DNA from 3 places in the Streptomyces sp. NPDC092369 genome. Region 1 is predicted to be linked to each of the others. Evidence: riboswitches for the same ligand, from Rfam matches in the RefSeq annotation. Region 1 holds a riboswitch; each other region holds the start of a gene.
The links. Region 1 has a riboswitch for thiamine pyrophosphate ahead of thiO (glycine oxidase ThiO). Riboswitches for the same ligand answer to the same signal wherever they lie in the genome.
Positions count from the first base shown of each region.

Region 2: it holds a riboswitch for thiamine pyrophosphate, as region 1 does, so the genes downstream of both, thiC (phosphomethylpyrimidine synthase ThiC) here and thiO (glycine oxidase ThiO) in region 1, are expected to answer to the same signal.
Region 3: it holds a riboswitch for thiamine pyrophosphate, as region 1 does, so the genes downstream of both, ACIQI8_RS17750 (thiamine ABC transporter substrate binding subunit) here and thiO (glycine oxidase ThiO) in region 1, are expected to answer to the same signal.

Region 1 is NZ_JBIVQP010000002.1:444,857-455,440, reverse strand. It holds gene pknB (Stk1 family PASTA domain-containing Ser/Thr kinase) at 1-543, opposite strand, end outside; gene ACIQI8_RS11705 (thiazole synthase) at 662-1,456, opposite strand; gene thiS (sulfur carrier protein ThiS) at 1,460-1,660, opposite strand; gene thiO (glycine oxidase ThiO) at 1,657-2,811, opposite strand; TPP riboswitch at 2,809-2,920, opposite strand; gene ACIQI8_RS11690 (hypothetical protein) at 2,974-3,324, shown strand; gene ACIQI8_RS11685 (NAD(P)/FAD-dependent oxidoreductase) at 3,357-4,604, shown strand; gene ACIQI8_RS11680 (Rv2175c family DNA-binding protein) at 4,839-5,210, shown strand; gene thiE (thiamine phosphate synthase) at 5,350-5,997, shown strand; gene metF (methylenetetrahydrofolate reductase [NAD(P)H]) at 6,173-7,096, shown strand; gene ACIQI8_RS11665 (hypothetical protein) at 7,153-8,133, shown strand; gene ACIQI8_RS11660 (phytoene desaturase family protein) at 8,166-9,701, opposite strand; gene ACIQI8_RS11655 (DUF4126 domain-containing protein) at 9,759-10,373, opposite strand.
Region 2 is NZ_JBIVQP010000005.1:228,231-238,814, forward strand. It holds gene ACIQI8_RS29350 (LacI family DNA-binding transcriptional regulator) at 1-371, shown strand, start outside; gene ACIQI8_RS29355 (metallophosphoesterase) at 572-1,657, shown strand; gene ACIQI8_RS29360 (hypothetical protein) at 1,851-2,714, shown strand; gene ACIQI8_RS29365 (response regulator) at 2,864-3,538, shown strand; gene ACIQI8_RS29370 (sensor histidine kinase) at 3,550-4,770, opposite strand; gene ACIQI8_RS29375 (hypothetical protein) at 4,896-5,387, opposite strand; gene ACIQI8_RS29380 (hypothetical protein) at 5,436-5,906, opposite strand; gene thiC (phosphomethylpyrimidine synthase ThiC) at 5,992-7,812, opposite strand; TPP riboswitch at 7,805-8,004, opposite strand; gene ACIQI8_RS29390 (YibE/F family protein) at 8,076-9,932, shown strand; gene ACIQI8_RS29395 (SsgA family sporulation/cell division regulator) at 10,158-10,584, opposite strand, start outside.
Region 3 is NZ_JBIVQP010000003.1:184,603-195,186, forward strand. It holds gene ACIQI8_RS17725 (LOG family protein) at 1-570, shown strand, start outside; gene ACIQI8_RS17730 (LAETG motif-containing sortase-dependent surface protein) at 731-1,432, shown strand; gene ACIQI8_RS17735 (maleylpyruvate isomerase family mycothiol-dependent enzyme) at 1,562-2,359, opposite strand; gene ACIQI8_RS17740 (ABC transporter ATP-binding protein) at 2,385-3,404, opposite strand; gene ACIQI8_RS17745 (ABC transporter permease) at 3,465-5,066, opposite strand; gene ACIQI8_RS17750 (thiamine ABC transporter substrate binding subunit) at 5,120-6,199, opposite strand; TPP riboswitch at 6,196-6,303, opposite strand; gene rlmN (23S rRNA (adenine(2503)-C(2))-methyltransferase RlmN) at 6,342-7,448, opposite strand; gene ACIQI8_RS17760 (hypothetical protein) at 7,590-7,955, shown strand; gene ACIQI8_RS17765 (phosphatidate cytidylyltransferase) at 8,022-9,143, opposite strand; gene frr (ribosome recycling factor) at 9,143-9,700, opposite strand; gene pyrH (UMP kinase) at 9,848-10,584, opposite strand, start outside.

The sequences.
Region 1 (10,584 bases):
GGAGACGGTGCCGAGGACGGCGTTGGTGGTGCTGGTGACCGTGTCCACGGAACGGACGAGCCCGAAGTCGGCGACCTTGACCCGGCCGTCGTCCCCTATGAGCACGTTCTCCGGCTTCATGTCCCGGTGCACGAACCCCGCGCGGTGCGCGGCGCCGAGCGCCGCCAGCACCGGCTCCAGGATGTCCAGGGCGGCGCGCGGCTGCAGCGCCCCGCGCTCGCGCAGCACGTCGCGCAGGGTGCAGCCGGCGACGTACTCCATGGCGAGATAGACGTACGATCCCTCGGCGCCCTGGTCGAAGACCTGCACCACGTTCGGGTGGGCCAGCCGGGCGACCGACTTGGCCTCGCGGATGAACCGGTCGACGAACGAGACGTCGGCCGCGAGCGCGGGGTGCATCACCTTCAGCGCGAGCACGCGGTCGAGGCGGGTGTCCACGGCCCGGTAGACCGTGGCCATCCCGCCGACCGCGATCCGCGCGTCCACGCGGTAGCGCCCGTCGAGCACCTGCCCGACCAGAGGGTCCTGAAGGGTCGTATCCACGCAGGTGAGTGTACGAGCCGGGACCGACAGGCCTCTCGGTTCGGGCGATTTCGGGGCGTTACTGCAGCCGAGCTGTGACGGACGTCCCACCGGATTCCGGCCATGCTCGAACGTGTGTTCAGAACGCGGGGCGCTCCGGATCCAGCCGCGCCAGCCCCTCCGTCGGGGACGAGGCGTCCGCGAAATGGCGCCGGGGAATGCGCCCCGCGAGGCGGGCCAGCCGCCCCGCCTCCACCGCGTGCCGCATCGCCTCGGCCATCAGCTGGGGCTCCTGCGCGCGGGTCACCGCCGAGGCGAGCATCACACCCGCGCAGCCCAGCTCCATCGCGAGCGCCGCGTCCGAGGCGGTGCCCGCGCCCGCGTCCAGGATCACCGGCACGCGCGCGTGCTCGACGATCAGCTGGAAGTTGTGCGGGTTGCGGATGCCGAGCCCGGAGCCGATGGGCGAGCCGAGCGGCATGACCGCCGCGCAGCCGACGTCCTCCAGCTTGCGGGCGAGGACCGGGTCGTCGTTCGTGTAGGGCAGCACCGTGAAGCCGTCGTCGACCAGGGTCTCGGCCGCGTCGAGCAGTTCGATCGGGTCGGGCAGCAGGGTGCGCTCGTCGGCGATGACTTCAAGTTTGACCAGATCGGTGCCGAGCGCCTCGCGCGCGAGGCGGGCGGTGAGGACGGCCTCGCCCGCGGTGAAGCAGCCGGCCGTGTTGGGCAGCACCCGGATGCCGAGCCGGTCCAGGACCGACAGCACCGAGCCGTGCACCGAGGGGTCCACGCGGCGCATCGCGACCGTCGTGAGCTCCGTGCCGGAGGCCACCAGCGACCGTTCCAGGACGTCCAGGCTGGGGGCGCCTCCGGTGCCCATGATCAGGCGGGAGGTGAAGGACGTACCGCCGAGGACGAAGGGGTCGTCGGCCATGGGTCAGCCTCCTTGGACGGCGGTGAGGACCTCGACGCGGTCCCCCTCGGCGAGGGACGTCGAGGACCACTGCCCGCGCGGGACGACGGTCTCGTTCAGGGCGGCGGCCACTCCCGAGGGGGCCGGGGTGAGGGCGCGTACGACGGTGTCGAGGGCCGTGCCGGGAGCGAACTCCCGGGACTCCCCGTTGACGGAGATGTTCATGCGGGCTGCTCCAGGAGCGCGAAACGCTTCGGGGTGAAGGGGCGGGCCTCGTCCGGGAGTTCACCGGTGGCGAGGGCGTGCGCCAGGGCGTCGCCGGTGACCGGGGTCAGCAGCACGCCGTTGCGGTAGTGCCCGGTGGCCAGCAGCAGCCCGGCGAGGGCGGTCGGGCCGAGCAGCGGGGCGTTGTCGGGGGAGCCGGGGCGCAGTCCCGCGCGGGTCTCCGTCAGCGGCAGCTCGGTGATGCCGGGGACCAGCTCGTGCGCGTCCCGCAGCAGCTCGTACACCCCGCCCGCGGTGACCGTCGTGTCCCAGCCCAGCTCCTCGCTGGTGGCGCCGACGACCAGCTCGCCGTTCTCGCGCGGCACCAGATAGACGTGGCTGCCGCGGACCATCGCGCGCACGGTACGGCTCAGGAAGGGCGCGTAGCGCCGCGGCACGGTGAGCCGCAGCACCTGGCCCTTCACCGGGCGCACCGGCGGCAGCACCTCGTCCGGCACCCCCGCGAGCCGCCCGCTGAGGCTGCCGGCGGCCAGCACGACCTGGTCCGCGTCCAGTTCGGTGCCGTCCGCGGTGGTGACCCCGGCGGCCCGGTCCCGTACGACCCGCAGGCGCTCGGTCCAGGTGCGGTGGAAGGTCACGCCGGCCCGCTCGCAGGCGGTCACCAGCGCGCCTGCCAGGCGCCGGGGGTCGATCTGGTGGTCGCCGTCGACACGCAGACCCCCGCGCACGCCCGGCGCGAGCATCGGCTCCAGGCGCCGGCATTCGCGCCCCGACAGCCACTCGGACTCCAGGCCCGACTGCCGTTGCAGGGCGTGCAGTTCGCGCAGATGGGCGCGGTCGTCGGCGTCCAGCGCGACGGCGAGCGTGCCGCAGCGGCGGTAGCCGAGGTCGTGGCCGGTGAGGTCGGTCAGCTCGGCCGCGAAGTCGGGATAGCGGCGGGCCGAGGCGAGGTTCAGGCCCAGCAGGGTCTGCTCGCCGTAGTGCAGCTCCGTGACGGCGGCCAGCATGCCGGCGGCCACCTGGGCGGCCCCGCCGCCGGGTTCGGGGTCCACGACGGCCGTCGCGAAGCCGCGCTGCGCGGCCCGCCACGCCGTGACCAGGCCGATGATTCCGCCCCCGATGACGAGGACGTCTGACGTACGTGACGACATGGGCGTCCAGCCCCTCCCTTCGCCGGCATGACCCGGATCAGGTTCGTACGGTCGGAGGCCGCCAGCCTCCCTCTCAGCCCGGTGCGTCCGGGCTCCCGCGAGTGCTTGTACGTTGGCCAGCCTAGCCCTTGATTCCGCGCCTCTGTAAGGGAGCCTTCCGCCATGGCCCGCTCGCTGGACGGCCTCGTCCTCGCCCCCGTCGCCGACCAGTCCGCAGGTCAGGTGGGTACCCGCACCCGCTTCACCTACCACGAGAAGGACGGCGAGATCTGGGCCGAGTACGCGGGCGGCGACGTCGTGCGCGGGCACCTCGTGGGCACTCGGTCAGGTGACCGGCTGGACTTCCGGTACGTGCAGCTGAGGACGGACGGGACGACGGCCTCGGGGCACTGCGTGTCGACGGTGGTGGAGACGCGGGACGGGCGCGTGCGCCTTGAGGAGACCTGGGAATGGGAGTCGGCGGCGGGCAGCGGGACGAGTGTTGTGGAGCAGGTCACTGAGCACGACTCCTGACTGACGATTTGTCAGGTGTCTATGGTGATCAGGTGAGCGAGCAGACGCGGGACAGCGAGCGGACGCGGGAAGAGGGCGCGTCACCGAAGCGGCGCGTGGTCGTCGTCGGCGCGGGCATGGCCGGGGTGCAGACCGCGGTCGCCCTCCGGGAACAGGGCTTCACCGGCGCTGTCACCGTGCTCGGCGCCGAACCCCATCAGCCCTACGACCGGCCGCCGCTGTCCAAGGCCGTCCTGCTGGGCAAGGCCGAGGGCTCCGCCTTCGACGTCGACTTTGAGGCGCTCGGCATCGAACTGCGCCTGGGCCGCGAGGTGTTGGGCGTCCGCCCCGCCGACCGGGAACTGGACACGGAGGCAGGACCGGTCCCGTACGACGTCCTGGTCCTGGCCACCGGCGCCGAACCGATCCGGCTGCCCGGCACCGACGGCGTGCCCGGCGTGCACCTGCTGCGCACCCTGGACGACGCCGAGCGGCTGCGCCCGGTGCTCGCCCGGCAGCACGACATCGTGGTCGTCGGCGCGGGCTGGATCGGCGCGGAGTTCGCCACCGCCGCGCGCGAGGCGGGCTGTGCGGTGACCGTCGTCGAGGCCGCCGACCGGCCGCTCGCGGGCGCGCTGCCCGCCGAGGTCGCGGAGCCGATGGCCGCCTGGTACGCCGACGCGGGCGTCACGCTGCGTACGCACGCACGCGTGGAGCGCGTCGAGCCCGGGGAGGTGGTCCTCTCCGACGGCTCCCGGCTGCCCGCGGGCGCGGTCGTCGTCGGCATCGGCGCCCGTCCCGCCACCGGCTGGCTCACCGGCTCCGGCATCGCACTCGGCGCCCACCGCGAGGTCCTCGCCGACGACCGCCTGCGCACCTCCACGCCGGACGTCTACGCGGTCGGCGACTGCGCGTCCTTCCCCTCGGGGCGGTACGGCGAGCGCCTGCTGGTCCACCACTGGGACAACGCCCTCCAGGGCCCGCGCACGGTCGCCGCGAACATCGTGGGCGAGGCGCCCGTGGTGTACGACCCCGTCCCGTACTTCTGGTCGGAGCAGTTCGGCCGCTTCGTCCAGTACGCCGGCCACCACCCGTCCGCCGACACGCTGCTGTGGCGCGGCGACCCGTCCGGACCCGCCTGGTCGGTGTGCTGGCTGCGCGAGAACCGCCTGGTCGCCCTGCTGGCGGTGGGCAGGCCGCGGGACCTGGCGCAGGGGCGGCGGCTGATCGAGGCGGGGGCCGAGATGGACCCGGGACTACTCGCGGACGCGGGGCGCCCGCTGAAGGCTGCGTTGGTCTGAGGCCGCGTTGGTCTGAGGCCGTGTCGGTCTGAGGCCGTGTCGGTCTGGGGTCCTGCCCTTTCCGGGGTCCTGCCGGTCCGGAGCAGCTCCGGTCCGGAGAGTGCGTCGGTCCGGAGCCGCGCCGGTCCGGAGCTGTGTCGGTCCGGAGAGTGCGTCGGCCCGAGGCCGTTGGAAAACCGCAGGTGGAAGGCGGCTGGCTTCCGACTGTCAGTCCGGGATGGCAGGCTTGTCGTCGTGACCGAGATTGACGCAAAGATCGATGCTCTCGTCCCCGCGTGGCTCACGCTCCCCGACATCGCCGAGCAGTTCGGCGTCGAGGTGACGCGTGTGCGGCAGCTGGTCAAGGACGGCCAGCTCATCGCCGTACGCCGTGGTGAGAACCGCGCGCTGCACGTCCCCGCCGCCTTCATCGACACGGTCGAGCAGAAGGTCGTCAAGGGCCTGACCGGGACCCTGACGCTGCTGCGGGACGACGGCTTCACGGACGAAGAGATGCTGGAGTGGCTCTTCACGCCCGACCCGAGCCTGCCCGGCACCCCCGCACAGGCCCTCGCCGAGAACCGCGGTACGGAGGTGAAGCGCCGCGCCCAGGCGCTCGCCGTCTGACGGGCACTACTGACCGACGGGCCGGGGCGGGCAAGGGGCCACGGCCGTGGCCGACCGCGGCCTCGGTGCGCGGCGGCGACCTCGTCCGACGGTCGCCGCTCCGCACCGCATGCCGCCGAACCCCGGGAGGGACCCGCACATGTCCGACACCGCACGCGCAGAGCTAGCCGACGCCCGTGTCTACCTCTGCACGGACGCCCGCAAGCGCCAGGGCGATCTGCCGGAGTTCCTCGACGCCGTGCTGGCAGGCGGCGTGGACATCGTGCAGTTGCGCGACAAGGGCATGGAGGCGGCCGAGGAACTGGAGCACCTGGCGGTCCTCGCCGAGGCCTGTGCCCGGCACGGCAGGCTCCTCGCGGTGAACGACCGCGCGGACGTCGCCCATGCCGCAGGTGCCGACGTCCTCCACCTCGGCCAGGGCGATCTCCCGGTCCCCGCGGCCCGCGCGATCCTCGGTGACGACGTCCTCATAGGCCGCTCCACGCACGCGGAGCCGGAGGCCGAGGCCGCCGCCGTCCAGGAGGGCGTCGACTACTTCTGCACCGGCCCCTGCTGGCCCACCCCCACCAAGCCCGGCCGGCACGCCCCAGGACTCGACCTGGTCCGGCACACCGCCGCCCTCGGCACAGACCGCCCCTGGTTCGCCATCGGCGGCATCGACCTCGGCAACCTCGACGAGGTGCTGGCGGCCGGCGCCCGCAGGGTGGTCGTCGTGCGGGCGATCACCGAGGCCGACGATCCCGGGGCAGCGGCGGCGGAGTTCGCGAAGCGGCTGCGGGAGGCGTGAGGGGACGGGTGGTCCGCGGGAGACCGCGGGGCCGCCCGGCCGTTGCCCGGTCGCCCGCCCGATTGCCTGCCCGGGTGTCCGTTCGGTTGTCCGATGGGTGGACAACCGGCAGACAATCCGGGCAAATATCCGGCATCCGGTTGGGTGACCGCCGCCCCCTGGTTAACCTGCGGGTATGGCTCTCGGAACCGCATCCACCAGGACGGACCACGCACGCACCGTGCGCGACATCCTGGCGTCCGGCAAGACGACGTACTCGTTCGAGTTCTCGGCGCCGAAGACCCCCAAGGGGGAGCGGAACCTGTGGGGCGCGCTGCGGAGGGTCGAGGCGGTCGCCCCGGACTTCGTCTCCGTGACGTACGGCGCCGGCGGCTCCACCCGCGCGGGCACCGTCAAGGAGACCCAGCAGATCGAGGCCGACACCACGCTCACCCCGGTCGCCCACCTCACCGCGGTCAACCACTCCGTCGCCGAACTGCGCAACATCATCGGCCAGTACGCCGACGCGGGGATCCGCAACATCCTCGCGGTGCGCGGCGATCCGCCCGGCGACCCCATGGCCGAGTGGGTGCCGCACCCGCGGGGCCTGACCTACGCGGCCGAACTGGTGCGGCTCATCAAGGAGTCCGGCGACTTCTGCGTCGGCGTCGCCGCCTTCCCGGAGATGCACCCGCGCTCCGACGACTGGGACAGTGATGTCGAGCACTTCGTCGACAAGTGCCGGGCCGGCGCCGACTACGCCATCACGCAGATGTTCTTCGAACCGGAGTCGTACCTACGCCTGCGCGACCGGGTGGCCGCCGCAGGCTGTGCCACCCCCGTCATCCCCGAGGTGATGCCGGTCACCAGCGTGAAGATGCTCGAACGGCTTCCACAGCTCAGCAACGCGGCGATCCCCTCCGTCCTGAAAGAGCGGATCCTCACAGCAAAAGACGATCCGGCCGCTGTACGCTCCATTGGGATCGAATTCGCCACGGAGTTCTGCGCGCGGTTGCTGGACGAAGGCGTGCCAGGACTGCACTTCATCACGCTCAACAACTCCACGGCGTCCCTGGAAATCTACGAAAACCTGGGCCTGCACCACCCCCCGCGGGCCTAGACCGGCCGCACAGACATACGACACACTGCGTAGCGGCCACTGGGAGAGGGGCGTACATGGGCTGGACGGTCCTCTACATCGCGTTCGGCATCGTCGCGCTATGGCTTCTTGGCGAGGTGCTGCTGCAGTACAAGGCGCGGCTGCGCTGGCGACTGCTCGCCTTCGTCGGCTTCCTCGGCGTCGTGCTCGGGGTGCTGATCCCCTCGGTCATCGTCATCGGACTGGGTGCCGCCGCGTTCGCGGTCGGGCAGACCTACGTCACGCTGTCGTTCCGCCGCGGCTTCGCCTCCGGCTGGGCGGTCAGCCGACCGGGCGCCGGTGATGACTCCAAGCGCCGCCGCGGCGAGCCCGACCTGGACCCGAACCTGGAGGTCTCCGACCTGCAGTCGGCCGACAGCGGTTACGGGGACGGCGGTTACGGCGACGAGCGGGCGGCCTACCGCCAGGACGCCGACGACTTCGACCGCGACGACGTCTTCGCACCGGCCCGCTCCGCGCAGCCCACGGCCGCCGAGTCCACCGCGGTCTACGAGCCGCAGCCGCTGCCCGACGACACCGGTTCCTACGGTGTCTACAGCGACGCCGCGTACGCCGCCGCCAACAACAACGACCAGTCCGGCGCCTACCCCGGCCAGGACCAGTACGCGACGGCCGCCCAGGGCGCCGACCAGAACTACGCGTACGACTACTCCGGCTACGACCAGCAGCAGTACGGCTACGACACCACAGGGCAGCAGCAGTACGCCGCCTACTCCGACCCGTACATCGGCACCCAGGCCTACGGCGGCGGGTACGACGCCGGCTACGACCAGTACGGCCAGCAGCAGGGCTACAGCCAGGACCAGTACGGCAACACCAGCTACGGCACGGACACCCCGGGCAACGGAGTGTGGGTCCCGCAGCAGCGCACCGACGAGTCCTACGGCGGCGAACTCCCGCCTGAGCAGGGGTACGGCTACCAAGACAGCGGCCAGGGTCAGCACGACGGCCAGGGCCAGCAGCAGCACGGGTACGACGAGCAGCAGTACCGTTTCTGACGTCTCAGCAGCGCTGCCTTCCGGGGCTCACCTCACTGCGAGCCCCGGAACTCCGGTCCCTCCACGATCAGTCCGGCCACCAGCGCGCCCGACATGCCCGCATGCGCGAGCCCGCCGCCCGGATGCGACCAGCCGCCGACGGTGAACAGACCGGGCAGGGCGGTGGTGTTGGCGGGGTGCAGCAACGCGCCGCCGGCAGCGGCCAGCGCGGGCGCCGGTACGGCTCCGTCTGCCACGCCGGTCGCGTCTGCTATGTCGGCAGGGGTGCGCACCTCGTGCCACAGCAGACGCTCTCGCAGCTCCGGTACGACCCGCTCGGCGACGTCGATCAGGTGCTGGGCGTGCGGCTCGTAGCCCTCGAACTCCGCTTGGACGGCGTCGAGTTGGGCCGGTACCACTGCCGTGAGCGTGATCGCCTCATGGTCGGCGTCCGGGACCAGGGCTGGATCGTCGGGGCGCAGGACGGTGACCGTGGGTCTGGTGACCGGCCCGGACGACGTGCCGGTGTTGGTGCCCGCGCCCGTGCCGAACAGCAGCTCCAGCTCCCGCTCGCGGTCCTCCGCGTGCACGACGGTCCGATGCGCCGTCCCCTCCGGCCGCCCGCCCCGCAGTGCCAGCAGGACCGACAGGCGGCTCGGCAGCCCGCGCTGCGGCGGGACCTCGCCGTCACCCCGAACCGCCGTACCCCGCATCCGGTCCAGCACGTCGGGCGCGACACCGGCGACCACGAAGTCGGCCTCCGCCACCGACCCGTCCGCCAACTCCACGCCCGCCGCCCGGCCGTCCTTCTCCAGGATCCCGGTGACCTCGTTGCCGAAGTGGAACTCGACCCGGCGGGCCAGGCACCGCTCGTACACCGCGCGCGCCAACTCCCGCAGCCCGCCCCGGACATACCAGGTGCCGAAGGCATGGTCGAGGTACGGCAGGACGGCCGCGCTCGCCGGAGCGACCCGCGGATCCAGGCCGTAGGCGAGCGCGTGGCTCTCCAGCAGGGCGGTCAGCCGGGGGTCGCGCAGCTCCCAGGCGCCGATCTCGGCGAGCGTGGCCGCCCGCCGGGTGCGCAGCAGCCGCTTGTGGGGGACCGAGGGGTAGGGCTCGCGCTCGCCCAGCACCGACCAGTCGGACCACAGGGGCTCCTCCAGGAGGGGCCGGCGGGTGCGGTCCCAGGCCTCGCGGGCCCGCACCAGGAAGTCGCCCCAGCGGTCGCCCGCGCCCGCGCCGAGCGCCTCGTCGAGGGCGGTGACCGCTCCCGCGCGCGAGGCGTTCGGCAGCGTGACCTCGGTGCCGTCCGCGAAGAGGTGCCGCGCGGACGGGTCGACCTGGACCAGCTCGACGCACGCCTCCAGCGGCTCCTTGCCGGTCTTCACGAACAGGTCGCGCCAGACCGCGGGCAACGGCAGCAGACCGGGGCCGGTGTCGAAGGCGAAGCCGTCCCGCTCGACGCGGCCCAGCGCTCCGCCGTACGTCTCCCCACGCTCGTACACCGCCACCCGGTGGCCCGCGACGGCCAGCCGGGCGGCGGCCGCCAGTGCGCCCATTCCGGCGCCGATCACCGTGATCCGTCCCATGCCCGCGACTTTATCGACCGCCACTGACAATCCCGGCACGGGCGGGGGGTCACGCGGTCAGTCCGGGGGCCGGTCCACCCGCGAGACGAGTCTGCGTTCCTCCCGGCGCTGGGCCCGGCGGCGCAGGTAACGGCGGATCCGGGAGATCAGGAAGATCAGCACCGTCAGTCCGGCCGCCAGCAGCACGGCCGCGATGATCGCCGCCGCCTGCGGATGGAACATCGCGAACGTGACGAGCCCGCCGACCCCGAGATCCTCGGCCAGGCTCACGATGACATTGCTGAACGGCTCCGGCGAGGTGTTGATCGCCATCCGCGTCCCGGCCTTGACCGTGTGGCTGGCCAGCGCCGTCGAACCGCCGACCAGACCCGCCACCACATCGTTCATCGACCCGCTCTGCCCGGCGAGCAGCGCGCCCACCCAGGCGCCGGCGACCGGCCGGACCACGGTGTGCACCGAGTCCCAGGCCGAGTCGAGGTAGGGGATCTTGTCGGCGACGGCCTCGATCAGGAACAGCACGCCGGCGATGACGAGGACCTCGGGGCGTTGCATCGCCTCGGGCACGTCGTCGGTCAGTCCGGTGGCACCGAACACGCCGAGCAGCAGCACCACCGCGTAGGCGTTGATGCCGCTGGCCCAGCCGCTGGTGAAGACCAGGGGAAGTACGGACACGGGGGCGATCGTAACCAGTCGGCGAACCGGCGTCCTGGGGCTGAGCGCGGATGGCTGAGTATGCGTACCTAGTGGGTGAGTTGAGTACGCGCGCGGATGGGGCCCGACCTGCGTGAACGAGAGAGTGGAGGCACGGAAAGGGGATCGGCTCCGGCACCGGCGACACGGGGCGCCGGAACGGAGCCGCCCACGATCCGCTCCTTCCGCCGGC
Region 2 (10,584 bases), on a different contig from region 1:
TCGCCGCCGACCGGCTGCTCGCCCGCCCGGACCGTCCGGACGCCGTCTACGGTCTGTTCGACCCCAACGGCACCGACCTGCTCGCCGCGGCCCGACGCTACGGCCTGCGCGTACCGGACGACCTGCTGCTGGTCTGCTGCAGCGAGTCCACCGTGTACGCCAACACCGAACCGCCCGTCACCACGCTCTCGCTGAAGCCGCGCCGCATCGGCACCGCCGTGGTGCAGCTCCTCATCGACGCGATCGAGGGGGTGGAATCGGACCAACCGGTCGAGCAGGTGATACCGACGGAGCTGATCGTGCGCACCTCGTCCCAGCGGCGTCCCCCGCGCACGACGGTCAGCCCGCCGAGGTCACCCGAGAAGGGGTAGGCCGACCCTCACCAGAGGTGGTCCAAGCCCTGCCCAATCGGGACGAAAGCCGCGGTGAACTGGACTCTTGCTCCGATTCACCACCCCTGGGTCATCACATGGCGCGATCGGCATTCCTATGATGGGCCCACGACACCGCGGGCCGCTGCGACCAGGCAGTCCGAAGCGGTTCAGATGCGGCGTGATGGTGGAGGGGTCTGATGACTCAGGGGGCCGGTCAGGGACCCGAGGCGGAGCGGGCGGCGACGCTGCGCGACTTCCGGGTGCCGGCGTACGTCCACGAGACCGGTCCGTACGGCGACACCACGCACCCGGGTGATGTCGCCGTACCCGTCGAGGAGGCGGCCGAACACCCCGACGGGTACACACCGACCCGGCGCGACCTGCCCGTCATCAACCGCGGTGACACGCTTCAGGTGCCCGTGGACCCCGCCTCGCTGGCCGCCCAGGACCGCGAGGAAGGCGCCGCGGGACCGCTGTTCGTCGTCGGTGACGTGCACGGCTACCTCGACGAACTGTTGGCCGCCCTCCAGGAGCGGGGCCTGATCGACTCCGCGGGCAACTGGAGTGCGGGCACCGCCCGGCTGTGGTTCCTCGGCGACTTCACCGACCGCGGTCCCGACGGCATCGGCGTCATCGACCTCGTGATGCGGCTGTCCGCCGAGGCGGCCGCGGCCGGCGGCTACTGCAAGGCCCTCATGGGCAACCACGAGTTGCTGCTGCTCGGCGCCAAGCGGTTCTCCGACACCCCCGTCAACTCCGGCGCGGGCACCGCCACCTTCCAGGCGGCCTGGCTGCTCAACGGCGGCCAGAAGACCGACATGGACCGCCTCCAGGACCACCATCTGCAGTGGATGGCACGCCTCGACGCAGTCGAGGAGGTGGACGGCTATCTCCTCGTCCACTCGGACACCACCGCCTACCTCGACTACGGCGACTCGATCGAGGCGGTCAACGACACCGTCCGCGAGACCCTCACCCGCAACGACGCGGACGAGTGCTGGGACCTGTTCCGCAAGTTCACCAAGCGGTTCTCCTTCCGCGACGAGGGCGGCGCGGACGCCGTGCGCTCGCTGCTGGACACCTACGGCGGCACCCGCATCGTGCACGGGCACAGCCCGATTCCGTATCTGCTGGGAGAAGTCGGCTCCGAGGAGAACGAGGAGGAGCCCCGGCCGTTGGTCGAGGGACCGCACATCTACGCCGACGGACTGGCCATCGCGATGGACGGCGGCGTGACCATGGCCGGAAAACTGCTGGTCCAGCAACTGCCGCTGGAAAACTAGACGTTCACGGGGCACGCAGCCCCCCGCGCGGCGACCACCACGAACAGCGCAGGCCAGGGCGCAATTTCTGGAAACCCCCTGTCACCCTGTGCCGTCGCCGCTCTACCATCGGCTTATCCGTAGCAGGCTCCCCTCCGTTTCTGCCCGACGGCTCGTTGGCATGCGAGCCCCAAGCCCTACGGAGCATCGGGGGATGCACATGAACAGCGTTCCGCAGCACCTGCACAGCGAGGACCGCCAGGAGTACGAGCGGATCCTCGACGAGGCGCTGCGCTCCGCCCCTACCCGCCCGGAACTGGCCGCTGTCGGACAGCGGCTGAACCCCGAACAGCTGCGCACCATGGCGCTGAACGCCACCGCCCTCATCACGGTGGCCGCCGCGACCGAGTACCAGCACTACGTGAAGGTCCGCGAGGAACTGCGCCAGCCGGCGTCGTCCACCCCGTCGTCCACCCACGAGACCGGCTCGGCCGAGTCGGGCGTGGGCGCGATGGGGCTCGCCACCACCCTGGGAGAGGCAGCCGAAGGGGCGGGCGCCGTCGCCGTCGCCGCGGTCCTCACTCCCGTCCTCGCCGGCACGGCCGCGGCGATCTTCCTGCTCGTGGGCTACATCCTCAAGATGATCACCCCCGAGCCGGCCTTCGCCCAGACCATGCTCACCGCCGGATGGGTGTTCGGCGCCATGACCGCGGCCGCGATCCTCGTCGCCGCCGTCGGGCTGCTGCTCACCGCACTGCGCAACAGGCCCTCGCTCGAGACCGGCCTCTACGGCGAACTCGGCGAGGAGGTGACCCGAGCCAGGGAAGCCTGGCGCGAGGCCCTCCTGGAGCGCGGCATCCTGCCCTTCCTGCGAGACGCGCTGGCCGACCCCGGCACCGCCGTGGCCCTGCACCCCACGGCACCGTCGGCGCCGACCGGCCGTATCCCGCACCTCGGCTACGACCGCCCGGGTTTCAGCAGTCCGGACGACGGCCCGGCCGCCGGTCCACGCCCGAGCTTCACGAGCCCGGACTACACCAGTCCGGACTTCGGAGGCCCGGACCACCAGCCGGAGTAACCCTCGGCTTGCGCCCTCCGCCTCGACATACCCCTTCGGGGGAGCGCAAGCCGAACACCCGTTCTGTCGGCCGAATGACCGACAGCCGCGCACGAGAAGCGTGGGCACGGTCGACGCGAGCGTCGCTCACGCCGTGGTAGGAACAGGCAGTGGCCGATACACGGATCACTGTGGTGATCGCCGACGACCAGGAACTGGTACGCACCGGGTTCGCTCTGATCCTCGGGGCGCAGCCGGACATCGACGTCGTCGGGGAAGCCGCCGACGGTGTCCAGTGCGTCGAACTCGCCCGCCGGCTGCGCCCGGACGTCGTGCTGACCGACATCCGCATGCCCCGCCTCGACGGGCTGGACGTGGTGCGGCAGCTGGCGGGACCGGGAGTGGCCGATCCGCTGAACGTGGTACTGATCACCACCTTCGACCAGGACGACTACGTACGGATCGGGCTGCGGGACGGGGCGTGCGGGTTTCTGCTCAAGGACGCCTCGCCCGGGCTGTTGGTGGAGGCGGTGCAGGCCGCGGCCCGGGGGGACGCGCTGGTGTCGCCCGCGGTGACGGTGCGGCTGCTGCGGCGGCTGGAGGAGAACGAGCGGGGGTCGGCGCCGGAGGACGCGGGGGTCGGCGGGCTCAGCGGGCGGGAACTGGACATCGTGCGGCTGGTCGCGGTGGGGCGGACGAATCAGGAGATCTGTGACGAGCTGTTTCTGTCGCTGTCGACGGTGAAGACGTATCTGGCGCGCATTCAGGCCAAGCTCGACGCCCGTAACCGGGTGGAGGTCGCCGCGTGGGCGTGGGAGCACGGGGCGGTGCACCGGCCCCGGTGACGGCCGGCGGGTCAGCGCCCGGGCCGGTCGGCCTGGAGGGTGCTGTCGGCAGGCACGGCCAGAGGGAAGGCGGCCTGGACCTGCCAACCGCCGTGGGGGAGGGCACCGGTGCTGAGCGTGCCGTCCAGGGCCTCGACGCGTTCGCGCAGACCCAGCAGACCGAAACCGCCGCGACCACCGGCGGGTACGGCGGCCCGGTGACCGGGCACGGTGTTGGTGACCGTCACCTCCAGCCAGGCACGGTCGACGTCCAGGTGGACGGTGGTGCGGGCGCCCGGGGCGTGGCGGCGGACGTTGGTGAGGGCCTCCTGGACCAGCCGCTGCACGGAGACTTCGACCTCGGGACTGAGCCGGGCGGTACGGGCCGCCGCCGTGACCTCCAACTGGGCCGGTGTGCCCCCGCCCGCGGCGGTGGAGTGGGCGGAGACCAGGTCGGCGAGTTCGGTGAGCAGGTCGCCGGGGCGCAGGGCCGCGTGGTTGTCCTCACGCAGGACGCGCACCAGGCGGCGCATCGACTCCAGGGTCTCCGTCCCCGACCGGGTGATCTCGCGCAGGATGGGCTCCACCTTGTCGGGGGCGGTGGCCTTGATGGTCAGCGCGGCGTTGGCCTGGACGATGATGCCGGTCATGTGATGGGCGATCAGGTCGTGCAGATCGCGGGCCAGTGCCAGGCGTTCGGCCTGGCGTACGTCGTGCACGGCGCGTTCCCTGCGGACCTCCAGGGAGCGGATGGCACAGCCGATGACGACGCAGATCGCCAGGGCGATGGTCAGGACGTAACCGCCGGCGGCGAACGCCCCGCGTGATCCGCTGCGCAGCGGCACCGCGAGAATCGCCACGGTCACGGTGAGGGTGTACGCGGTCGCGAGCCCCGGCCGCCAGGCGTGCCCCGTGGTGTGCACGACGAGGACGAGCAGCCCGGCGGTCTCCAGCGCCCCCCACCACTCCAGGCCGGAGGGCTCGACCATGGTCCAGACGGTCGTCGCGAGCGAGATCGCCACCGCGGCGACGACCCGCTTGACCAGTCCTGCCGAGCGCGGCAGACCGAGGGCGAGCAGCCCGACCAGCGGACCGGTGACGTACACGGGCAGCCAGGTGGTGGGCGACCCGTAGGGATCGGCACATCTGTCGAGCAGGGCGAGGTCCGCGGCCCAGGTGAGCACGAACGCGATCAGACTGCTGACCTTGAGCAGCCGACCGGCGGCCGGGTTGAGCAGGAGTTTCCAGTCCACGCGGTTCAGCGTAGGAGCGCGGATCCGATCCGGTGTCGGCCGAATGACCGACAGGCGGGTGGGGGTCGGGCCCGGACGGTCGGCCCCGGTCGGCGATCGGCAGGAGGCCTTCATCGAAGGCAGCTTCAGTCCTGGGTCGGCAGTTGCGACTCCTCCCTTTCCGGCAGTGCGATGATCGCGATGCTCTCCGGCTGGGCCACGGCCAGGCGGGTGCCGTCCGGGTGCAGGGCGGCGACGGGCGTCGGAATGTGCGTGACCCCGTAGCTGCCGTCTCTCCGGGGCACCTCCACCGTGGGCCATTCCGCCACCACGGCACCCGTCGTGACATCGATCAGCCGGGGATGCCCGTACAGCGAGACGACCGTGTCGCCGCGCGCGATCAGAGTGCCGACGCAGAAATCGACCCGGCTGCGATGGATCCACCGGCTCGCGGAGAGCGACCAGACGCCCAACTGCCCTGGGCTTGTGACAAGGAACCCCTCGTCGTCGTGAGCCGGCTCCCCGGTCGCCACAGCCATGCGGTCGCCATCGAGCCAGCAGGCCGAGACGACCTCATCGTCGATGCCCGCGTCCGAGGGCAGCACACAATTGCCGTCGAGCACGGCAGGGTCCGTCAACGCACCTGCCAGGTCGAAGACTTCGACAATCCCGTACGGATGCCAGAATCATCCGGCCGACAGCAGGTGTCTCCCGTCCGGGCTCACTTCCAGTCGCGAGTGGAAGACGTCCTTCGGATCGCGTTCGCCCTCGGTGAGCCGCTCTCCCGACTCCGCGTCCTCGATCTCCAGGACGTTGTACTCCTCCGGGCAGTGCACCAGAACCTCGCGGCCGTCCCGCAACACCCCCAGCGCCACCGGATAGTCGAAGACATCGGCCTGGTAGTAACTGCGGTTCAGCTCACGGACGAGCCGGTCACCCTCGAGCAGCAGGGCCTTGGTACCGCGCTCGGCGTAGACGACGGAGTAGCGGCCGGACGGGGAGACGACGCTCCGGTCGAAGGGAAAGCTACGGACGACCGGGCCACTGTGCTCCACGCCGTCCGGACCCCAGCGGCGACCACCACCCACCACGTCGACCAGATCATCGCCGTCCCACGCCAGCGACTGTGCCTCGGCCGTCACCTTCACAACGATCAAGACTCCGCCTCCCCCTCGTCCCCGAACGCACGATGGCGCTGTCCCGAAGGCACTCGCCCTCCGGGACAGCGCCAATCCACGGACGTCAGTCCGCCAGCGGCAGGTACACGCGGTTCCCGCTCGCCGCGAACTCCTTCGACTTCTGCAGCATCCCCTCAGCGACCTCCTCGGCGGTCGCCCCGGCCGCCGCAGTACCACCGAACTGGGCTGTGATGCTCTGACTGATCTTCATCGAGCAGAACTTCGGCCCGCACATCGAGCAGAAGTGGGCCGTCTTGGCCGGCTCCGCCGGGAGCGTCTCGTCGTGGAACTCCCGTGCCGTGACCGGGTCCAGGGCGAGGTTGAACTGGTCCTCCCACCGGAACTCGAAGCGGGCGTCGGACAGCGCGTCGTCCCAGTCCTGCGCGCCGGGGTGTCCCTTGGCGACGTCGGCGGCATGGGCGGCGATCTTGTAGGTGATGACGCCGGTCTTGACGTCGTCACGGTTGGGCAGACCGAGATGCTCCTTGGGCGTGACGTAGCAGAGCATCGCCGTCCCCCACCAGGCGATCATCGCCGCGCCGATGCCGGAGGTGATGTGGTCGTACGCGGGCGCGACGTCCGTGGTCAGCGGGCCGAGCGTATAGAACGGAGCTTCATCGCAGATCTCCTGCTGAAGGTCGATGTTCTCCTTGATCTTGTGCATCGGGACATGTCCCGGGCCCTCGATCATGGTCTGTACGTTGAAACGCTTCGCGATCGTGTTGAGTTCCCCGAGAGTCCTCAACTCCGCGAACTGCGCTTCGTCGTTGGCGTCCGCGATCGAGCCGGGCCGCAGTCCGTCGCCCAGCGAGTACGTGACGTCGTAGGCGGCGAGGATCTCGCACAGCTCCTCGAAGTTCTCGTACAGGAACGACTCCTTGTGGTGCGCGAGGCACCATGCGGCCATGATCGAGCCGCCGCGCGAGACGATGCCGGTCTTGCGGTTGGCGGTCAGCGGGACGTACGGGAGGCGCACGCCCGCGTGGACCGTCATGTAGTCCACGCCCTGCTCGGCCTGCTCGACGACCGTGTCCTTGTAGATCTCCCAGGTCAGCTCCTCGGCCCGGCCGTCGACCTTCTCCAGCGCCTGGTAGAGCGGCACCGTGCCGATGGGGACGGGGGAGTTGCGCAGCACCCACTCGCGGGTGGTGTGGATGTTGCGGCCGGTGGACAGGTCCATGACCGTGTCGGCGCCCCAGCGGGTCGCCCAGGTCATCTTCTCGACCTCCTCCTCGATGGAGGAGGTGACCGCGGAGTTGCCGATGTTGGCGTTGACCTTCACCAGGAACCGCTTGCCGATGATCATCGGCTCGATCTCCGGGTGGTTGACGTTGGCCGGCAGCACGGCGCGGCCCGCCGCGATCTCCTCGCGGACCACCTCGGGCTCGACGTTCTCCCGGATGGCCACGTACTCCATCTCGGGTGTGATCTCGCCCCGTCGCGCGTAGGCGAGCTGTGTGACCGCGCTGCCGTCGCGGCTGCGGCGCGGCTGGCGCGGTCGGCCGGGGAAGACCGCGTCGAGGTTGCGCAGACCGCCCCGCGGCGAGGTGTGCTTGATCCCGTCGTCCTCGGGGCGGACGGGACGACCCGCGTACTCCTCGGTGTCGCCGCGGGCGATGACCCAGTTCTCGCGCAGTGGCGCCAGTCCTCGGCGGACGTCGGTGTCGACGAACGGATCGGTGTACGGGCCGGAGGTGTCGTACAGGGTGACCGACTGCCCGTTGGTGAGGTGCACCTGACGGACCGGCACGCGCAGATCGGGGCGCGAGCCCTCGACATACCCCTTGTGCCAGCCGATGGACTTCCCGGTCTCCGTGGACTTTTGGCCCTCTATGGGCTGTTCGTCCTGGCTGGAGACAGGCGTGCGTGCGTCCTTGATGGTCATGAGACCTACTCCCTACGCCGGCATTACCCGGTAACAGGTTCAGCGGTCGACGCAGCGGCTTCCGTCTGTCGACGCTTCGTGTGAAACATCACTCGACTCGAACTTCGTCGACTGACGTTCCACGTGAAACATCGCTGGGACGGAGGTCAGCGCCCTCTCAGCCCGGTGCTCCGAGCTCCCGCGTGTGCAAAGGTGCCTCCACGCTAGCGTCAATTCGGGCGCGGTGAACAGAGGGCCTCTTTCGTTCTTGCGATGATCGGGCGGTGACCACCACGAATCAGCCTCCCTACCCGCCACCGGACCCGCGCCGCGGCCCGGGCCCCGGTCGTGGCCCCGGTCGCGGCCCCGGCGGGGGCCGTGGATACGGCGGGGGTGCAGGGCACGACGGCGCCGCCAGGGGTGACGGGGGCGCCGACAGCCGGGGGTACGGCGACGGCAACAGCCGTGGATACGGCGGTGGTTTCGACCCCAATTCGGGTGACGACTTCAGCGAAGGTTCTGGAAGCCTCTTCGGCGGAGGGCAAGGCCCCCGGCCCAACTCGGGCGACGGGCGCGGTCAGCGGCCCCCCTCGGGTGGCGGGCCCGACCGGAGACCCCACTCGGACGCCGGGCACGGCCACGGTCATGGCGCCGGGGACGACCATGGTCACGGCGCCGGGCACGACCACAGTCCCGGCCAGGGTCCAGGTGACGGGCACGGGCACGGGCATGAGCCCAATCCCGGCGATGGACACGGGCACGGCTCCGGCTCCGGCGGGGGTCACGGGCACAGTCACAGCCACGGCCCCGCGGCCCCCGTCTCCAAGCACCTGCGCAAGGTCATCGCCGCGATCCTGATCCCGTTCACCGCGGCCGTGGTGGTCGGGCTCGTCGTGCTGTGGCCCGGTGGCGCCCCCGCGCACGAGCGCACCGGCGTCGGCTTCGACCGGCAGACCCAGCAGGCGACGGTCACCAAGATCCAGAGCGTGAGCTGCAAGTCGGTGAACGCCTCGTCCGGGTCGTCGACCGGGGACACCTCCACCGCCGAGGGCAGCTCCGCCCAACAGGAGGAGGACGGCACCTGCAAGAAGGCGACCATCCGCGTCGACACCGGCAAGGACAAGGGCCGCGCGTTCACCGAGATCGTGCAGCCGGACCAGTCCCGGCAGTTGCACAAGGACGAGAAGGTCGTCGTCGCCTACGAGCCCTCGGCGCCCAAGGACCTGCAGTACTCGGTCACCGACGTGAACCGCCGGATCCCGATGGGCGTGCTCGCCGGCATCTTCGCGCTCGCCGTCGTGGTGGTGGGGCGGCTGCGCGGCGTCATGGCCCTGGTCGCGCTGGCGATCAGCTTCATGATCCTGAACTTCTTCATCCTGCCCGCGATCCTCCAGGGCTCGAACCCGCTGCTCGTGGCGGTGATCGGGTCCAGCGCCATCATGCTGATCGCCCTCTACATGTGCCACGGCCTGTCCGCCCGGACATCCGTGGCGGTGCTGGGCACGCTGATCTCCCTGGTGCTGATCGGCGTCCTGGGCTCGCAGTTCATCGGCTGGGCCGCGCTCACCGGCAACACCGACGACAACACCGGGCTGATCCATGGCCTGTATCCGTCGATCGACATGAGCGGTCTGCTGCTCGCGGGCGTCATCATCGGCTCGCTCGGTGTCCTCGACGACGTGACGGTGACCCAGACCTCGGCGGTGTGGGAGCTGCACGAGGCCAACCCCTCGATGGGCTGGCGCGGACTGTACCGAGCGGGCATCCGGATCGGCCGCGACCACATCGCGTCCGTGGTCAACACGCTCGTCCTCGCCTACGCGGGCGCCGCGCTGCCGCTGCTGCTGCTCTTCTCCATCGCCCAGAGCAGCGTCGGGGCGGTCGCCAACAGCGAGTTGGTGGCGGAGGAGATCGTGCGCACCCTGGTCGGCTCGATCGGCCTGGTCGCCTCGGTGCCGGTCACCACGCTCCTGGCGGCCCTGGTGGTCTCGGCGGACCGCCCGACGGCGGAGAAGGCCGGAGCGACGGCCACGGTGGCGCCCACGGGCCCGAGCGGCCCGGCGCCCGCCCCGAACCACGTGACCACCGACACCGCCCCCATCCAGACCCGCACCGGACACGGCCGCCGCCGCAAGCGCTGAGCGGCCGAGAAACACGGCCTTCGTAGGCAGGCCGAGCGGACGGGCGGGGCTGGTGGGGCTGGTAGGGCTGGGGGGCTGGTGGCGCTGCCACGACGGTCGCGGGCCCTCCGCCGGCAGGCAGCAAGGGGGCAGGGGACGGAGAAGAAGCGTTACTGCACAACCCCGGAGCGCCGCACTGTCCGAACGCTTGCCACCCACCGCACGCCCCGACCCCGAGACACCCGATCAGCCCGCGCTCTGCTCCTCCGCCAGGATCCGGTCCAGCGCCTCGTCGAGATGAGCGTCGAAGTCGGCGAGCGAACCCTCCTGGCCCAGCGGCACCAGCTTGTCCGTGCGGTCGAGGAAGGCGATGACCGGCGCCGTCGACGACCGGAACAACGCGTGGTCGCCGCCGACCTGAAGCCGGATCAGCAGCTCGCCCAGGGAGTCGGGGTCGGCGGGCGAGACCCGTACGTCCCCTTCTCCGGTCGGCCGGCCCACCCCGTCGATCAGCAGCTCGCGGCCGAAGGCCCACGTCACCGGGGCGTCACCCGGCAGATGGAAGGTCAGCCGCACGGCATAGGGATCGCAGGATTCGTAACTCAGCTCCACCGGGATACGGAAGGAGAGCTCCTCGGAGACGAGGAAGCTCATCATGACCTCTGCCTGTACG
Region 3 (10,584 bases), on a different contig from region 1:
GCCGGCCTCACCGTGGCGACCGGCGGCGGGCCCGGCGCGATGGAGGCGGCGAACCTGGGCGCCTACGCGGCGCCCTACGAGGACGCCGTGCTGGACGAGGCGTGCGAACTGCTGGCCGCCTCCCCGTCGTTCAGCCCCTCGATCACCGACTGGGCCCGGCGCGCCTTCGAGGTGCGCACCCGCTGGCCCAAGGGCAACCACTCGATCGGCATCCCGACGTGGTTCTACGGCCACGAGCCGCCGAACCCGTTCGCCTCGCACATCGCCAAGTACTTCGCGAACGCCACCCGCGAGGACGGCCTGCTGGCCCGCTCCAACGCGGGCGTGATCTTCCTGCCGGGCGCCGCCGGGACCGTACAGGAGATTTTCGACAGCGCGACGCCCAACTACTACGAGTCACGCGGTGAACCGACCCCCATGGTGCTGGTCGATCGGGCGCACTGGACCGAGCGGTTGCCGGCGTGGCCCCTCTTGCGGGCGCTCGCCCGGGAACGGTCGATGGAGTCCCGTATCGCCCTCGTTGACCGGATCGAGGAGGCTCCGGAGGCCTTGAAACGTCTCGCAGGTTAATAAGAAGGCAAAGCCAACGCACCAAGTGTGCATATGCATTGACACTCCTTATGGAACGCTTATAGACCTGTGAGTCCCCTGGGGAACGTGAAGTCTCGTCGCCACGTCGCCCCGGTTCTCTTTCAAGCCCCCCGCAGTTGCTCATCCGTGAAGGGCAAACGTGTCCATATCTCGCCGCACCGCACGCCGTTCAGCGCGCGTCCTGGGCGTTGCCGCCGCCACCACCGCTCTCGCGCTGGGTGTTGCCGGCAACGCGCTCGCCTGCAACATCAGTGAGTTCTCCGCCGAAGCCAAGTGCGACGGCAGCAAGGGCGTCATCACCGTCACCGACAAGGACGCCTCCGGTACCCCCGCGACCATCACCGTGTTCCTCGAGAACAACGGCGCCGACTCCAAGCAGGTCGGGGAGCAGGACGTCGTCGGTTCCCGTGAAGGTGTCACCATCACCTTCAACGAGGACTGGTCGCCGAACGCGGAGTACCGCATCCACGTCACGGCCGGGAAGGACAAGGAACACCCGATCGTCGACAAGGACATCGCGGACAACCTGAAGACCCCGTCCGCCGGTTGCTCGAAGGACGAGACCACCCCGCCGGCCACCACGCCGCCGCCGTCGGAGGAGACCACTCCCCCGGCCGAGGAGTCCGAGAGCCCGACCCCGTCGCCGTCGGAGAGCACCACCACTCCCGCCGACACGTCGAGCAACGCGCCGTCCCCGGCGGCCGGTGACTCCAACCTCGCCGAGACCGGTGCCAACTCCAACACCCCGATGATCGCCGGTGTCGCCGGTGCCCTCGTCGTCGTCGGTGGCGGAGCCGTCTTCTTCGGCATGCGCCGTCGTGGGGCCAACAGCGGTCGCTGACGCCTCCCGTAGGTCACGCGTGTGGCCCGTCCCCGGAACACCGAGGGGGCGGGCCACAGGCATGTCACCGTGCCCGCGGCATGCCACCGCGCCTGAGGCGCGTCCCGGCATCCGAGGCGGGCCGCCGGCTCAGAACGTCGCCCGCTCCAGCCAGAACTCCAGCAGCTCGCGCTCGCCGAGCACCTCCAACTCCGGGCTGTCCAGCGGCAGCCGACGGTAGAAGCCGAGGAGCACGGAGGTGAGCGGCCCGCGCAGGGCGACGGTCGCGCGCTCGTGGCCGCGCCGCCAGGACACCCCGTCCTCGGTGAGCTCGACCAGCCACTCGGCGTCGAGTTCGGGGGCGGTGTCGGTGGCGTGCAGGTGGAGACTGCGGCGGCCCGGTCCGCGCAACTCCTCGGCCGCCGGGTGCGGTCGCGTGCGCTGGATGTACGTCACGATCTCCAGCCACTCGTCGATCGCGTCGGCGGCCACCTCCGGCGCGACCTCGTAGGGCAGCCCGGCGGCGAGCGTGGCGTCGACGCGGTGGACGGTGATCTCGTGGGTCATCCGGCGGGCCCAGAAGCCCGCGTCGAGCGCTCCGGCCCATCCCCAGACCTTCGTGTCCGGCCCGGCCTCCCGCAGCGTGCCCACGACCAGCTCACCGGTCTCGGCGAGCCACGCGTCCAGCGCGGCGGCGTCCCCGCGCGCCTCGGGGCCGCCGATCCCGGGCACCCGCTCGCCGGGGACGGGCTCCTGGGCCCGCGTACGCACCATGTGCTCCGTCCAGCGCAGGGCGACGCCCACATGCTGTACGAGCTGTTCCAGCGACCAGTCGGGGCAGGTGGGTACGGTAGCGGCCAGGTCGGCGCCGGATGTCACCACGGCTCTCAACCCGGCCACCTGGTGGGCGATCTCGGCGCAGTAGCGGTCATGTGCGAGCAGCGTCATGCCCCGCACCCTACGGATGCGGCGATCAGCCGAGTACGACGATTTCGGCCGGGTCGAACTCCACCCCGACCGCGTCCCCCACCTCCGGCGCCTCCCGCAGCGCGCACGCCGCCTCCAGCCGGGGCGCGTCCGCCGGCTGAAGGTGCACGGCGACATGGGTGCCCTTGAAGGTGCGCGCGGTCACCGTGCAGCGCAGCCCCTCGTCGGCGGGCAACAGGCGTACGCCGGCGGGCCGTACGAGGAGCGTGCGCGACCCCTGTCGGGCGCCGTCGGGAACGGGGAGCTTCCCCCAGGGCGTGACCGCGAACTGCCCGGCGACCGTGCCCTCGACCACGTTGTCGAAGCCGAGGAAGCGGGCCACGAACTCGTCCACCGGCCGCTGCCACACCTCAAGGGGCGTACCGGACTGCGCGATCCGCCCGTCCCGCATCACCACGACCCGGTCGGCGAGCGCGAAGGCCTCGCCCTGGTCGTGGGTCACGGCGAGCACGGTGGTGCCCAACCGGCCGAACAGCTCCCGGAGTTCGACCACCAACCGCTCCCGCAGGGACCGGTCGAGCTGTCCGAGCGGCTCGTCCAGCATCAGCAGCCGTGGCCGGGGCGCCAGCGCACGGGCGAGCGCAACACGCTGCTGCTCGCCGCCGGAGAGCGAGCCAACGGCCCGACGCCCGGCGCCCGGCAGTCCGACGAGGTCGAGCAACTCCCGTACCCGTTCCGCCTGTTCGCTCTTCGAGGCGCCGTGCATCCGCAGCCCGAAGGCCACGTTGCCGCCCACGTCCCGCTGCGGGAACAGCTGGTGGTCCTGGAACATCAGGCCCACGCCCCGCCGGTGCGCCGGCACCCCCGCCTGGTCGTGCCCGTCGAGCAACACCCGTCCGGCGGTGAGGGGTTGCAGGCCCGCCACCGCCCGCAGCAGCGTCGACTTGCCGCTGCCGCTGGGCCCGAGCACGCACACGATCTCGTGCTCGGCGACATCGAGGCCGACGGCGTCGAGCACGGCCCGCTCACCGAACCGCACGGTCGCGTCCTCAAGGCTCAGCAGCATGCTGGGCCTCAGCGGCATGTTCGGCGTCAGCGGAATGTTCGGCCGAATGTCCGACGGCATCTAGAACTCCCCCGTCCGGTCCGTGCGGAGCCGCTCAAGGATCAGCAGCGCCACCGCGCACACCACCATCAGAATCGTCGAAAGGGCCATCGCCTGGCCGTAGTTGAGGTCGCCGGGCCGTCCGAGCAGCCGCGCCACCGCGACCGGCAGCGTGGGGTTGTCGGGCCGCGCGATGAACACCGTCGCCCCGAACTCGCCCAGCGACACCGCGAACGCGAACCCGGCCGCGACCAGCAACGCCCGCCGCACCAGCGGCAGATCGACCTCGCGCCACACCCGCCACGGCGAGGCCCCGAGCACCGCCGCCGCCTCCCGCAGGCGCCCGTCCACGGCCCGCAGCACGGGCAGCATGGTCCGTACGACGAAGGGCACGCCCACCAGTGCCTGGGCCAGCGGCACCAGGACCCAGCTGCTCCGGAGGTCCAACGGCGGCTCGTCCAGGGCGATCAGGAAGCCGAACCCGACGGTCACCGCGGACACCCCGAGCGGCAGCATCAGCAGCGCGTCGAAGCCCCGCACCAGCCGGCCGGCGTCCCGCCGGGCGAGGGCCGCGGCGGCGAGACCTCCGATCAGTACAGCGATCCCGGTCGCTGCGAGGGCGTATCCGAGGGAGTTGCCGACCGCCTCGATCGGCGGGACGAGGAAGGTCCCGCCGTCGTCGGAGGTGAGGGCCCGGTAGTAGCCGAAGTCCGGGGCGTCCAGGGAGCGTTGCACCAGCACGGCCAGCGGCAGCACGAGGAGGACCAGGACGGTGGCGAGGACACCGGCCAGCAGCGCCCACTGCCGGGCCCCGCGCGGCCGGTGCGCCGTCACGGACGCGTCCACCAGCCGCAGCGCGGTCTCCCGCCGCCGTACGGTCCAGGCATGCACGGCGAGGATCGCGCCGACCGCGACGAACTGCACGATCGTGAGGACGGCGGCCGTGGAGAGGTCGAAGATCTCGGAGGTCTGCCGGTAGATCTCCACCTCCAGGGTGGAGAAGGTCGGTCCGCCGAGGATCTGCACCACCCCAAAGGAGGTGAAGGTGAACAGGAAGACCATCAGCGCGGCGGCGGCCACCGCGGGCGCCAGCGCGGGCAGCACGACCTTGCGCCAGGCCCGCAGCGGCGAGGCGCCGAGCATCCGGGCGGCCTCCTCCTGCCGCGGGTCCAGCTGCGCCCACAACCCGCCCACGGTCCGTACGACGACCGCGTAGTTGAAGAAGACGTGCGCGAGCAGGATGGCCCAGACGGTCGTGTCCAGGCGTACGCCCCACAGCTCGTCGAGGAGTCCGCCGCGCCCGACCAGCGCCAGGAACGCCGTGCCGACGACGACCGTCGGCAGCACGAAGGGGACGGTGACGACCGCGCGCAGGACGTGTTTGCCGGGGAAGTCGTAGCGGGCGAACACGTGAGCGCCGGGCAGCGCGATCGCCAGCGTGAGCGCGGTGGAGGCGAGCGCCTGCCAGGTGGTGAACCACAGCACGTGCCGGATGTCGGACTGCCCGAGGACGTCGACGATCCGGCCGAACTGCCATACCCCGTCGACCTTGAGGCCGCGCGCGACGATCGCGGCGACCGGCCAGGCGAAGAAGACGCCGAAGAACGCGACGGGCAGGGCCATGAGCCCGAGCCGCGCCGCGTTCCCCGTACGGCCCGCGCGAACCGCGGGGCCGGCTACTTCAGTACGAGTGACGTCCACGACTTGACCCACTGGTCGCGGTCGGCGGCGATCTTGTCGGGGGCCACGGTCTCGGGATCCTTCGCGGCAGGCCCGTACTCGGTGAACTCGGCGGGCACGGCCGCCCCCTTGAGCACCGGGTAGACGAACATGTTCAGCGGCATGTCCTCCTGGAACTCCCTGGAGACCAGGAAGTCGATGAGCGCCTTGCCGCCCGCGGTGTTCTTCGCGTTGCTGAGCAGGCCCGCGAACTCGATCTGCCGGAAGCAGGTGCCCGTCGCGACCCCGGTCGGCGCGGTCGTCGGCTTGGGGTCGGCGTAGATGACCTCGGCGGGCGGCGAGGAGGCGTACGACACGACGAGCGGCCGGTCGGCCTTGGCCTTCTTGCCGCCGGCGGAACCGGAGAACTCCTCGTTGTAGGCCTGCTCCCAGCCGTCGACGACCTTGACGCCGTTCGCCTTGAGCTTCTTCCAGTAGCCCTCCCACCCGTCGTCGCCGTACTTGGCGGCCGTGCCGAGCAGGAAGCCGAGGCCGGGCGAGGAGGTGGCCGCGTTCTCGGTGACGAGGAGGTTCTTGTAGGCGGGCTTGATCAGATCGTCGTAGGACGTGGGCGGGGCCAGCTTGTGGTCGGCGAAGTACTTCTTGTCGTAGTTGACGCAGATGTCGCCGTAGTCGATGGGCGTCACCCGGTGCTTGCCGGCGTCGAGTTGGTACGCGCTGTCGACCTGGCCGAGCCCCTTGGCCTCGTACGGCTGGAACAGCCCGTTGTCCAGCGCTCGGGACAGCAGGGTGTTGTCGACGCCGAAGAAGACGTCGCCCTGGGGGTTGTCCTTGGTGAGGATGGCCTTGTTGACGGCCTGTCCGGCGTCGCCGTCCTTGAGGACCCGCACCTTGTACCCGGACTTCGTCTCGAAGTCCTGGAGCACGCTCTTGGAGACGGCCCACGAGTCGTGGCTGACGAGCGTGACGGTCTTGGAGCCGGCGGACGAGCCGCTGCCGCCGTCGGACGATCCGCACGCGCAGAGCGTGACGAGACCGAGGCAGACGACGGCAGCCCAGTACTTCTTGCTGTTCACAGTGATGACCGAACTTCCTACCCAGAATGACCTGGGCGAGGTTCAGAGGGTCTGCGGCCCGGTTGCCGCACTCTCAGCGCTGTCGCGCTCCCCTGTCGGATATGAAGATGTCGCATATGAAGATGTACGTACGGAGTAAAGATTACCGCTCGGTGGCCGCCAGCTGGCCACAGGCCCCGTCGATCTCCTGACCACGGGTGTCCCGGACGGTGACCGGCACCCCGTGCGCCGCGATGGCCTCGACGAACGCCTTCTCGTCCTCGGGCCGGGACGCGGTCCACTTCGAGCCCGGGGTCGGGTTCAGCGGGATCAGGTTGACGTGCACGGGCTTGCCCCGCAGCAGCCGGCCCAGCCGGTCCCCGCGCCAGGCCTGGTCGTTGATGTCCCTGATGAGCGCGTACTCGATGGACAGCCGGCGCCCGCTCTTCTGCACGTACTCGAACCCGGCGTCGAGGACCTCGCGCACCTTCCACCGCGTGTTCACGGGGACGAGGGTGTCGCGCAGTTCGTCGTCGGGCGCGTGCAGCGAGATCGCGAGCCGGCACTTGAAGCTCTCGTCGGCGAACCGGTGGATGGCGGGCACAAGCCCGACCGTCGACACGGTGATCCCGCGCTGCGACAGCCCGAGCCCGTCGGGGGCGGGATCGGTGAGCGCGCGGATGGACTGCACGACCCGCTTGTAGTTGGCGAGCGGCTCGCCCATCCCCATGAAGACGATGTTGGACAGCCGCGCCGGCCCGCCGGGCACCTCTCCGTCCCGCAGCGCCCGCATCCCGTCCACGATCTGGTGGACGATCTCGGCACTGGACAGATTCCGGTCGAGCCCCGCCTGCCCGGTGGCACAGAACGGACAGTTCATCCCGCAGCCGGCCTGCGAGCTGATGCACATGGTCACCCGGTCCGGGTACCGCATCAGCACCGACTCGACGAGCGTCCCGTCGAACAGCCGCCACAGCGTCTTGCGGGTGGTGCCCTCGTCCGTCGACAGATGCCGCACGACCGTCATCAGCTCGGGCAGCAGCGCGTCCCGCAGCTTCTCCCGCGAGCCGGCCGGGATGTCGGTCCACTCCGCCGGGTCGTGCGCGTACCGCGCGAAGTAGTGCTGCGAGAGCTGCTTGGCACGGAACGGCTTCTCCCCGACCTCGGCCACGGCGTCCTTGCGCTCGGCGGGAGTGAGATCGGCGAGATGCCGCGGCGGCTTCTTGGCTCCGCGCGGGGCTACGAAAGTGAGTTCTCCGGGTGCAGGCATAACCCATCCAGTGTCGCAGATCCCCCGGTGTAGCCCGCTCCACTGTGGATACGGGTGCCTACGTCATCGTCCCGGCACCCCTCCCCCCGGAATCGTGGAGCCCACAGAGCAGCACCCGAGCCTTCCACGAGGGGACCGTCCATGGCCGCCGACCTCCGCCGCCGACGCCGTATCACCACCATCGCCTCCGCCGTGGCAGCCGTCGCCCTGACCGTCGGGCTCGCCACCGGGTGCGACCCCGACGACCCGGATGCCCTCGGCGACTCGCTGGACTGCGCACGGACCTACGACGACTTCGTCGACGGCCTCAGGGCGATCCACGAGACGCCCGACTCCCAGCAGCTCGACGAGATCGAGGTAAGGACCGACGACAGCGAGGTCGGCAAGGCCGTGCGCGACCTGAACAAGGCGATCGCGGACTACAACAAGGCCGTGCTGCACGGCGAGCACCCCGACTCCGACGCGATCGACAAGGCGGCCGACGAGTTCAAGGACGTCTGCTCGTAGAACCCCCGTAGAACACACGGGAGCCCCCGCCCGACGAGCAGGCGGGGGCTCCGGCGGTTCGATCCGTCAGCCGGACCCCACGAACAGCACCAGCAGCAGCCACACCACCGGAGCCGTCGGCAGGAGCGAGTCCAGGCGGTCCATGATGCCGCCGTGGCCCGGCAGCAGCGTGCCCATGTCCTTGATGCCGAGGTCCCGCTTGATCATCGACTCGCCGAGGTCGCCCAGCGTGGCGGTGGCCGCGACCGCGAGGCCCAGCAGCAGGCCCTGCCACCAGGTGCCGTCGTCGATCAGGAACTGCATGAGCAGCGCCCCCGCCACCATGGCGAAGGTCACCGCGCCGAACAGCCCCTCGCGGGTCTTGCCGGGGCTGATGCGCGGCGCGAGCTTGTGCCGGCCGAACCGCCAGCCGACGGCGTACGCGCCCGTGTCGCTCACCACGGTCAGCACCAGGAACGTCAGGACGCGCCAGGCCCCGTCGTCGGCCATCAGCATCATCGCGACGAACGTGGCCAGGAACGGCACGTAGAAGGCCGCGAAGATGCCCGCCGTGACGTCCTTGAGGTAGCCCTCCGGCGGCTCCGTCATACGCCATACGAGGACGGCGAGCGATGTGAGCGCCATGGCGACCCAGGCGCCCTCGGCGCCCCGGACATACCCGGCGACGACCATCGCCGCGCCGCCGAGCGCCAGCGGGACCAGGGGCGCCTTGATGCCCTTGCGCTCCTGGAGCCGACTGGTCAGCTCCCACAGGCCGACGACGACGGCGACCGCTATCACCCCGACGAAGGCGGCCTTGACGACGAACAGGGACGCGACGATCACGGCACCGAGCCCGACGCCGACTCCTATGGCCGCACCCAGGTCGCGTCCCGCGCTCTTCTTCTGCGGGCGGGGCGCCGGCTGCGGGGCGTCGGACATGGGCTCCGGATTCTGCGGCGCGGCGTAGGGCTGCGCCTGCGGCGATTCGTCGCGGAACAAGGGACCGCCCGTGTGAGCGGCCCCCCGGTCGTCATCCTGGTCTCCGCCGTACGCGGGTCCGTCGGGCACGATGGGCATGGGGCGAGTCTGCTGCGCCTTGGGCGCATCGTAGGCGGGACCCGCCGGGGCAGCCCCCTGGACAGGCCCCTGGTCGGACGGCCCCCAGTACCCGGTCTGCGGCGGCGCCCCCCAGGAAGAGTCGTTCATCAGACCTCGAGCAGCTCCGCTTCCTTGTGCTTCAGGAGCTCGTCCACCTGGGCGACGTACTTGTGCGTGGTGTCGTCGAGCTCCTTCTCCGCACGGCGGCCCTCGTCCTCACCGATCTCGCCGTCCTTGATCAGCTTGTCGATGGTGTCCTTGGCCTTGCGGCGCACCGAGCGGATCGAGATCTTGGAGTCCTCGGCCTTGGTGCGGGCGACCTTGATGTAGTCCTTGCGGCGCTCCTCGGTCAGCTCGGGGAACACCACCCGGATGATATTGCCGTCGTTGCTCGGGTTGACGCCCAGGTCCGAGTCGCGGATCGCCTGCTCGATGTTGCGCATGGCGGTCTTGTCGAACGGGGTCACCACGGCCATGCGCGGCTCCGGCACGGAGAACGAAGCCAGCTGGTTGATCGGCGTCGGCGCACCGTAGTAGTCGGCCACGATCTTGTTGAACATCGCCGGGTGCGCTCGACCGGTACGGATCGCGGCGAAGTCCTCCTTGGCGACCACGACGGCCTTCTCCATCTTCTCCTCGGCCTCGAGGAGGGTCTCTTCGATCACCACTTGCTCCTGCGTGTCTTGAGTGAGGCCCGGCTGCGGTTCCTTGTTGGGGCGGCGGCCGGCTGCGTCGCGTCTTCTTTCTGCACGGTTCCCGACCGGCAGGACATTGTCCATCCCCCGGTCAGGGTCCGTGGGTGGTGTTGCCCGTCAGTCCCGGCCGCCCTGTTCACCCACCAGGGTGCCGATCTTCTCACCCTTGACGGCGCGGGCGATATTGCCCTCGGCCAGAAGCTCGAAGACCAGGATCGGAAGCTTGTTGTCGCGGCACAGCGTGATCGCGGTCATGTCGGCGACCTTGAGGTCGCGGGTGATGACCTCGCCGTAGCTGAGGGAGTCGAACCTGACGGCCTCGGGGTTGGCCTTCGGGTCGGAGTCGTAGACCCCGTCCACGCCGTTCTTGCCCATCAGCAGCGCCTCGGCGTCGATCTCCAGGGCGCGCTGGGCGGCGGTGGTGTCGGTGGAGAAGTACGGCATGCCCATACCGGCGCCGAAGATGACCACGCGGCCCTTCTCCAGGTGACGCACGGCGCGCAGCGGGATGTAGGGCTCGGCGACCTGGCCCATGGTGATGGCGGTCTGCACCCGGCTGTCGATGCCCTCCTTCTCCAGGAAGTCCTGGAGGGCGAGGCAGTTCATGACCGTGCCGAGCATGCCCATGTAGTCGGAGCGGGCCCGGTCCATGCCGCGCTGCTGGAGTTCGGCACCGCGGAAGAAGTTGCCGCCGCCGATGACGACGGCGACCTGGGCGCCGTCCCGCACGACGGCCGCGATCTCACGCGCGATCTTGTGCACGACGTCGGGGTCGACACCCAGGCCCCCGCCGCCGGAGAAGGCTTCTCCGGACAGCTTCAACATGAACCGGCCGCGTACTTTGCCGTCGTCGC